Regions from separate parts of the Staphylococcus sp. NRL 16/872 genome, predicted to be linked through region 3. Evidence: riboswitches for the same ligand, from Rfam matches in the RefSeq annotation. Region 3 holds a riboswitch; each other region holds the start of a gene.
What was found. A riboswitch is a leader RNA that binds a small molecule or an ion and turns the genes downstream of it on or off. The one in region 3 is predicted to bind S-adenosylmethionine.
Positions count from the first base shown of each region.

Region 1: another riboswitch for S-adenosylmethionine. It lies ahead of MT340_RS01755 (MetQ/NlpA family ABC transporter substrate-binding protein); the one in region 3 lies ahead of MT340_RS09885 (methionine ABC transporter ATP-binding protein).
Region 2: another riboswitch for S-adenosylmethionine. It lies ahead of metX (homoserine O-acetyltransferase MetX); the one in region 3 lies ahead of MT340_RS09885 (methionine ABC transporter ATP-binding protein).

Region 1 is NZ_CP119327.1:373,836-376,162, reverse strand. Features, by position in the region: gene MT340_RS01755 (MetQ/NlpA family ABC transporter substrate-binding protein) at 147-962, opposite strand; SAM riboswitch class I at 1,074-1,180, opposite strand; gene MT340_RS01750 (hypothetical protein) at 1,327-1,752, shown strand; gene MT340_RS01745 (LPXTG cell wall anchor domain-containing protein) at 1,930-2,327, shown strand, end outside.
Region 2 is NZ_CP119327.1:13,081-15,407, reverse strand. Features, by position in the region: gene MT340_RS00060 (YybS family protein) at 1-172, opposite strand, end outside; gene metX (homoserine O-acetyltransferase MetX) at 271-1,239, opposite strand; SAM riboswitch class I at 1,313-1,416, opposite strand; gene MT340_RS00050 (AzlD domain-containing protein) at 1,515-1,844, opposite strand; gene MT340_RS00045 (AzlC family ABC transporter permease) at 1,841-2,327, opposite strand, start outside.
Region 3 is NZ_CP119327.1:1,985,325-1,987,651, forward strand. Features, by position in the region: gene MT340_RS09880 (methionine ABC transporter permease) at 1-211, opposite strand, end outside; gene MT340_RS09885 (methionine ABC transporter ATP-binding protein) at 204-1,229, opposite strand; SAM riboswitch class I at 1,312-1,418, opposite strand; gene MT340_RS09890 (thioredoxin family protein) at 1,476-1,772, opposite strand; gene MT340_RS09895 (toprim domain-containing protein) at 1,765-2,151, opposite strand.

The DNA.
Region 1 (2,327 bases), 930 kb from region 3:
ATAGAAATTAAAATAATTTCGTCGTCCTGCTCCGGTAAAGATAATTAATATTAAAAAAGGGCTTAATATAAGCGTATTTTCAATTCAACTGGCTACTGCCAAAATATTTATTGAAGACGAGGCATGTATTTTGTTTCGACTTCTTTCTAATTACTTTCGTATGGGATAACATCATCACCATATTCTTTTTTAATATAGTCTTTAATTTCTTTAGATTGCATTACTTTTAATAGTTCTTGGAACTTTTTGTCCTTTTTATGACCTTCTTGCACGGCGATGATATTGGCAAACGGTGATGATTTACCTTCTATTACAATGGCATCTTTAGAAGGTTTCAAACCATTATCTATTGCATAGTTTGAATTCATTATGACAGCTGCACCTTCCCCATTTTTATATGTTTTAGGTAAAAATTCTGCCCCTTGTTGATGATTAAATTTCAAGTTCTTTTTATTTTCAGCAATATCTTCAAATTTTGCATCTTCAATTTTGATGCCTTTTTTAAGTTTAATTAATCCTTCATCAACAAAGAAAGATAAAAATCGACCTTCTTCTGCTGGATTATTAGATACATAAATAGTAGAACCTTCTGGAATATCTTTTAAATGTTTATATTTTTTACTGTACACTCCCATTGGTGTTGTAAACACTTTGCCTAACTCTTCAATTTTATAACCATGACTTTTCTTTTCAGCTTTCAAATAAGGGACATGTTGGAAGAAGTTAGCATCTACGTCGCCTTTATCCAATAGTTTATTCGGCACTTTATAATCATTCACTTCTTTTACTTCTAAATCATAACCTTTTTTCTTTAATTGATCTTTAGCTTTTTTTAAGACGTCTCCATGTGGTGCAGGTGATGCTGCAACAGTAATTTTTTTATTATCCTCTTTATCTTTGCCACAACCTGCTAAAACTATAATTAATACTAAAATACTGATAACACTCAACCATTTTTTCAAGAATACCGACACCTCTCTTTAAGAATGCTTCAATTACGCTCCAACTCTTAAATACTTATAAGACATAAAAAAATACTTTCTATTGCCTAAGAGAAAGTACAGATACACTTTCTCTTATCTCTTAAAGTAAGTCCTACTTTATGTGAATTAGCACTATGTCATTGAATGACGTTTGCCGGGTTTCATAGGGCACATCCCTCCACCACTCTTGATAAGAGTTTTCATGTTTTATTGAATTGATATTATATTAGCACTAGACATAGATAGAAGCAATATAATTTTTAGAATATTCTAATTTCTTTAGATGTGTAGTTTCTTTCATGGAGGGAATAATATTCAAAACGAATTCGAAGGATGACTCATTATGCTACGCTACGCCTACCACTTACTTAGTGCTTTATTCATCAGTATTATTTTGCTAATGACTATGACAGTTATGGATGTCTTAGCACAATCGACTCATTTAACATTATTGCTAATTAATATTGATTTTCTTGTAGATCCTAGTAAAACACCATTAATTCTCGAATTGTTGATTCACGTATTTATTGGTTTTATCATTTATATTATTTTCTTTGCGATTTATCATATTTCTAAACCGTTTTATAAAATCAGTTACTTCTTATTGTTCATTGTTTTTGCAGCATTATATCCCCTATTAATTGTTATGGCTCAACGCTCATTTTTCCATTTTAGTTGGGGAGAATATGGTTTATGGATGATGGCGCACTTGATTTTTATAATGTTAATGGCTTTTGCAATTTCTTACTTTTCAAAAAAGAGATTTTAAAACCTAGACATGAAAATCTTAAAAAAATCTTTACTATCATTAACTTATATTTACAAACTATGCTTTCTTTAACTTAGATTAAAAATTCAATAATGTTTACTTTAAATCCCTATTCAACTGTTATTTCAGTGCTACACTAAAGTTGTAATTGATAATAAATGAAATGGGGTTTTCATTGTGAGGAAGGTCTCTCTAATTGTATCAACTGTTTTAACAAGTACAGTTTTATTAACTGTAACAAATCCATCTCATGCATCTGCTACAGAATTTGTAACGCAAGATAATGCTCAACAAGTTGCAACAATGGCGATGTCAAACAGTGGAGGCAACCCTGATTTACAAAACTTCAAAAAAGCAGTAGATAAGGGCGATTACTTTGAAATCATCAGTCAAAATAAATTAAATGCTGGGAACGGGGTTTACAAAGTCTATAAAACTGGTGAAGTAGAATATAAAAATGATAAATACAGTCAATTTAATAAACTTCAAGATGGAGAAACACATGCTGAACACGGTATAGCTAAAGCAGCTGAGATTGAACCTCAACATAAAGAAGAATCAAAAATCGCTTCAGT
Region 2 (2,327 bases), 570 kb from region 3:
ACGATGGTATTGATTTATTCCACAGAATAACACCAGGGATGGTAGCGAATAGGCATAATACTAAACCAAGAGGTGGTAATACATACGTTACTAAAGCAACAATGACAAGTGCTAATGTCCCTAGTATCGTTGCTTTAGGATGTACTTTTGAAAACACATTCGCCACTCCTATACTTTTTTTGACTATAACCTCTATTTTAACCTCTATGGTGTATTAAAACAAATGGATTAAACTAGCCGTATTCTCTTCTTATTAGAAGTGGTGCTTTCTTATTTACGTTTAAAATTTGTGACTTTTAAGAAATGATAGAGATTGGGTGCCCAGTCATTAAAGTTTAATAGGAAGCCATCATGCCCTACATTATCTGGGACAAAGAAATGGCGATGATATTTAAAGCGCTCCCCTACTGCTCTTACTTGATCATCGGGATAGAGTAAATCATCTGTAAAGCCCATTGTTAATACTTTTGTATCTAAAGACTGTAACACTTCATCAACATCGTCACGACCTCGATCTAAGTTGTGACTATCTAACACATTTAACATGGTTAAATAACATGACAAATCGTAGGTTTCTTTAAATTTATCACCTTGATAACGTTGATAGCTGACGACTTCATCTGGTGTAAAGCGTTCATCATAGCTTTTAGAAGAGCGATAAGTAAGGAAACCTAGTTGACGTGCAATATTTAATCCTTCTTTACCTCCTAATTGAATCGCTTCACGTGCGATTTCATTAAATGCACGACTATATGACGAGGTTTTGTCTGTAGCAGCTAAGATGACCGCTTTGTCTATTTGGAATTGATTGTTATAAAGTAATTCCATCGCTTGCATGCCACCTAGACTGCCTCCAATTAAGATGTTAATTCTATTGAAGCCGAGTGCTTGTATCCCCTTTTCAATGGCTTTAACGATATCTCTTAAGGTTAAATGCTTTGGAAAATGTGGATCCGTTAACGGCGAACTTGAACCAAATGGGCTACCGATAACGTTAAATGTAAGAAATTGGTAATCATATATAGGCATGTAGCCACCATCAATAATTTCACGCCACCATCCAGGATGTTCGTCCGTGCCATAAGTTAAATGATTACCTGTAAGCGCATGACAAATGACGACCAAAGGCTGACCTGAATAGCCCACATGTTCATAACGTAACTGTAAATTTTCAATGGTTTCTCCTGATTCTGTCGTAAAGGGTCCTAGGTTCAATGTATCTACGGTATAATTTGTCATGCAATTACCTCCTTTAAATAAAAAAATCGCTTCCTACTCTTTGTTTAAGAAGTAAGAAGCGATTACGCTTTAATACTTATCATTCGAGTAGTGTCTCGTTGGTTTTAGCACCGTACTTGAAGTTGCCGGTTGCTGAAGCTTCTTCGGGCCAAGTCCCTCTGCTTCTCATAATAAGGTTTCATGTTATTTTATTTATTTACACGTTAACTTTCGTTTGAATTTATTTTATCTGATTGTCGGTATAACTTCAATGGTCAGCTGTTTGGTGCTGCCTTTTAAAAGAAGAAACGTATACCGGCAATAAGTGCGATGCCTATGAGTATAGTTACGGTTAGGCTACGTGTGATGAGTGCGATAATAACGGTTGGGATGGTTACGAGGATGTACGGGATGTTAAGTGTGTAACCTTGAACGCCTTGTTCTTGCACAATGATACCGTCTAGGATAAGCGCTGTGAATAATGTGATTGGGATGAATGATAACCATTTAATGACGGTTTCTGAGAGATGAATTCTTGAAATCATTAAGAATGGTATGATTCGAATGATAATGGTTACGAGTCCACATAAAACGATTAGGATTAACATATGCCAAGATGTTGTCATCGGTCCATCACCACCCCTAATGTTGCTGCGAAGATTGATGCGAAAAGAATAGCGACGTAAGATGGCATGAACCAACTTAAGATGAGCATCATAACGATCACGCATGCAATTAATACAAGATATATTTTTAGTTTTGAACGTGTGATAGATTCAAATTGAGCCATTGCTAGAAAGATGAACATAGCTGTGATAGCGAAGTCTAACCCCAGCATTTCTGGATTAGAAATATATTTACCGAATATATGTCCTGCCATGCTTGCAAGTGCCCAGAAGATATACGCTGTAAGATTAAGACCGTGTAACCAGCGATCGTTAATTGTCTCCCCTTTCAAGTGAGGCGTGATGGCTACACCAAACGTTTCGTCAGTAAGAATAGAAGAGAGGCCTATACGATTCCACAAGCCGTAATCTTTATAATTAGGTGCGAGTGTCATTGATAAGAGAAAGAAACGCGAGTTTACAATTAATGTCGTTAGGACAATT
Region 3 (2,327 bases):
AAACTATACTATAAAAAATTCTTGCCCCAGCAGAATGACTTCTCGCTGATAGGAAGAGTAATACACCTAAGATTAAGCCAAGAATAAAAGCGAAAATTGTCGAAACGATAGTCATGTATAACGTTTCATAAATCGCTTGCCATACATCTGGCCACTGGACATTAGGCATTGTAATCATTTCATGAAGAATATCACCATATGATTTATTCATGCTTAATCACCTCCACATTGACATGTCGCTTATGCAAATCATTTTTAAATTCTTCAAAAGCCAAATGTGAAATATGTGGAATATGGATAACTAAAAATCCAATCGAACCATCACGCGTATTTTTAATATTTGCTTCAAGAATATTTATATCAATATCCATGTTTTTAGTTATGTAAGACACGATAGGTTCAGTAGCATTGTTACCATTAAAGTTAAGTCTCACAATGTAAGCATCGGAATCTAAAGGTTCTAGATGCTTAATTGATGCTTCAAAATCATCATCCAAATCATCTTTAACGAAGCGTTTTGTCACTTCGTGTTGAGGATTTTCAAAGACTTCACTAACTCTACCTTGTTCAATGACACGGCCATTCTCCATAACAGCTACCTCATCACAAATTCGTCTGATTACTTGCATTTCATGCGTGATGATAACAATTGTAAGATTTTGTCTTTTTTTGATTTTTAATAGTAAATCTAAAATTTCGTCGGTAGTTTGTGGGTCAAGCGCGCTTGTGGCTTCATCACATAACAACACGTCTGGATCATTGGCTAAGGCACGTGCGATACCTACCCTTTGCTTTTGACCTCCTGATAATTCTGAAGGGTAAGCATTTTCTCTACCTTTTAAACCCACAAGCTCAATAAGTGCTAATGCTTTTTCTCGAGTTTTCACTTTTGAATGACCAGCAATTTCAAGTGGAAACATAATATTTTTTAAAACAGTTCGTGACCACAATAGATTAAAATGTTGGAAAACCATACTCACTTTTTGACGTTTTCTTCTTAACTCTGCTTTTGAAAGTTTGTTAATATTGTCACCATCTATAATTATGTCACCTGATGTAGGTGCTTCTAGATTATTAAACATTCTAATTAACGTACTTTTACCAGCACCAGAGAATCCGATAACTCCAAAAATTGAGCCTGATTCTATTTTTAAGTCAACGTGATCCACTGCTAGAACATCTTTATTCTTTGTGTGATAGCGTTTTACTACTTGATTTAATTCAATCACGTTAAGTGCCTCCTTAAAACTTTATGTAATTAAAAAATGCTTTCTCACTTTATAAAAGTTGAGAAAGCATTTATATATCTTTCTCTCATCTTCTAAAGTGTTAAACTTTATGTGAATTGGCACCATTTCTATTATTTAGACGGTTGCCGGGCTTCATAGGGCACATCCCTCCACCTCTCTTGATAAGAGTTTTCGCACTATTTAATTAATTTATATCCTACCATCGTACTATATATTCGTCAATAATTATTTTAACTTTTCTAACAAATTAGGAACGGATTGAAATGCATAAATTCTATCCATTTCCTTATCCTTATTCATAATCATTAACACAGGCACAGACATAATTTTATTTTCTTCGCTAAATTCTGGATGATAATTTAAATCAATTTTTTTAATTGGCAACTTTAAGATTTCGTTTGCGATGTCTAACATTCGCTCAGAAACTTTACATGTGCCACACATGGGTGTATACCCAAATATAAGATGTTTATCCTCTTTGAAGTTTTCACTAATATCTTCTACTTTTATTGTACTACTCATTCATTAATACTAACCTTTCAGTCGTTAAATTAGGTATGAGACGTTTTTCTTTTCGAACAGTAAAACCGTATCTGCTCAAAACATTAGCTAGATAGTTTTTAGGACATCGTGCGACTTCACAATATGTTTTATCAACATAGATATGTTCACTTTCGCTTAAATATCGTTTAAACCACTTTCTAATCTTCTCACCCTCGTCATCTGAATCTGCAAGTACATACACTTGCTTATCATATAATGATTCAATCATATCATCTATTTTGTCGATACTCATTGTACCATGTGTACAGATAATATTGACAGGCTCAGCGATGACTTGTTGTACTCTCTTCTTATCAGATTTACCTTCAACAATAATAACTTTATTTAAAATTGCCATGCTCATCCACCTTCTAAGTCGATAATAAACAATCACTAACTTCTTCACAGAATTATATAAAATTAAACGTATTTTACTAAGACTTAACATTTAGTATCATTCAATTTTGAAAAACTCACTAATTATCATTATTTATTTTTAAGGTGTATATACTTACATCAACATCAATTTATGTA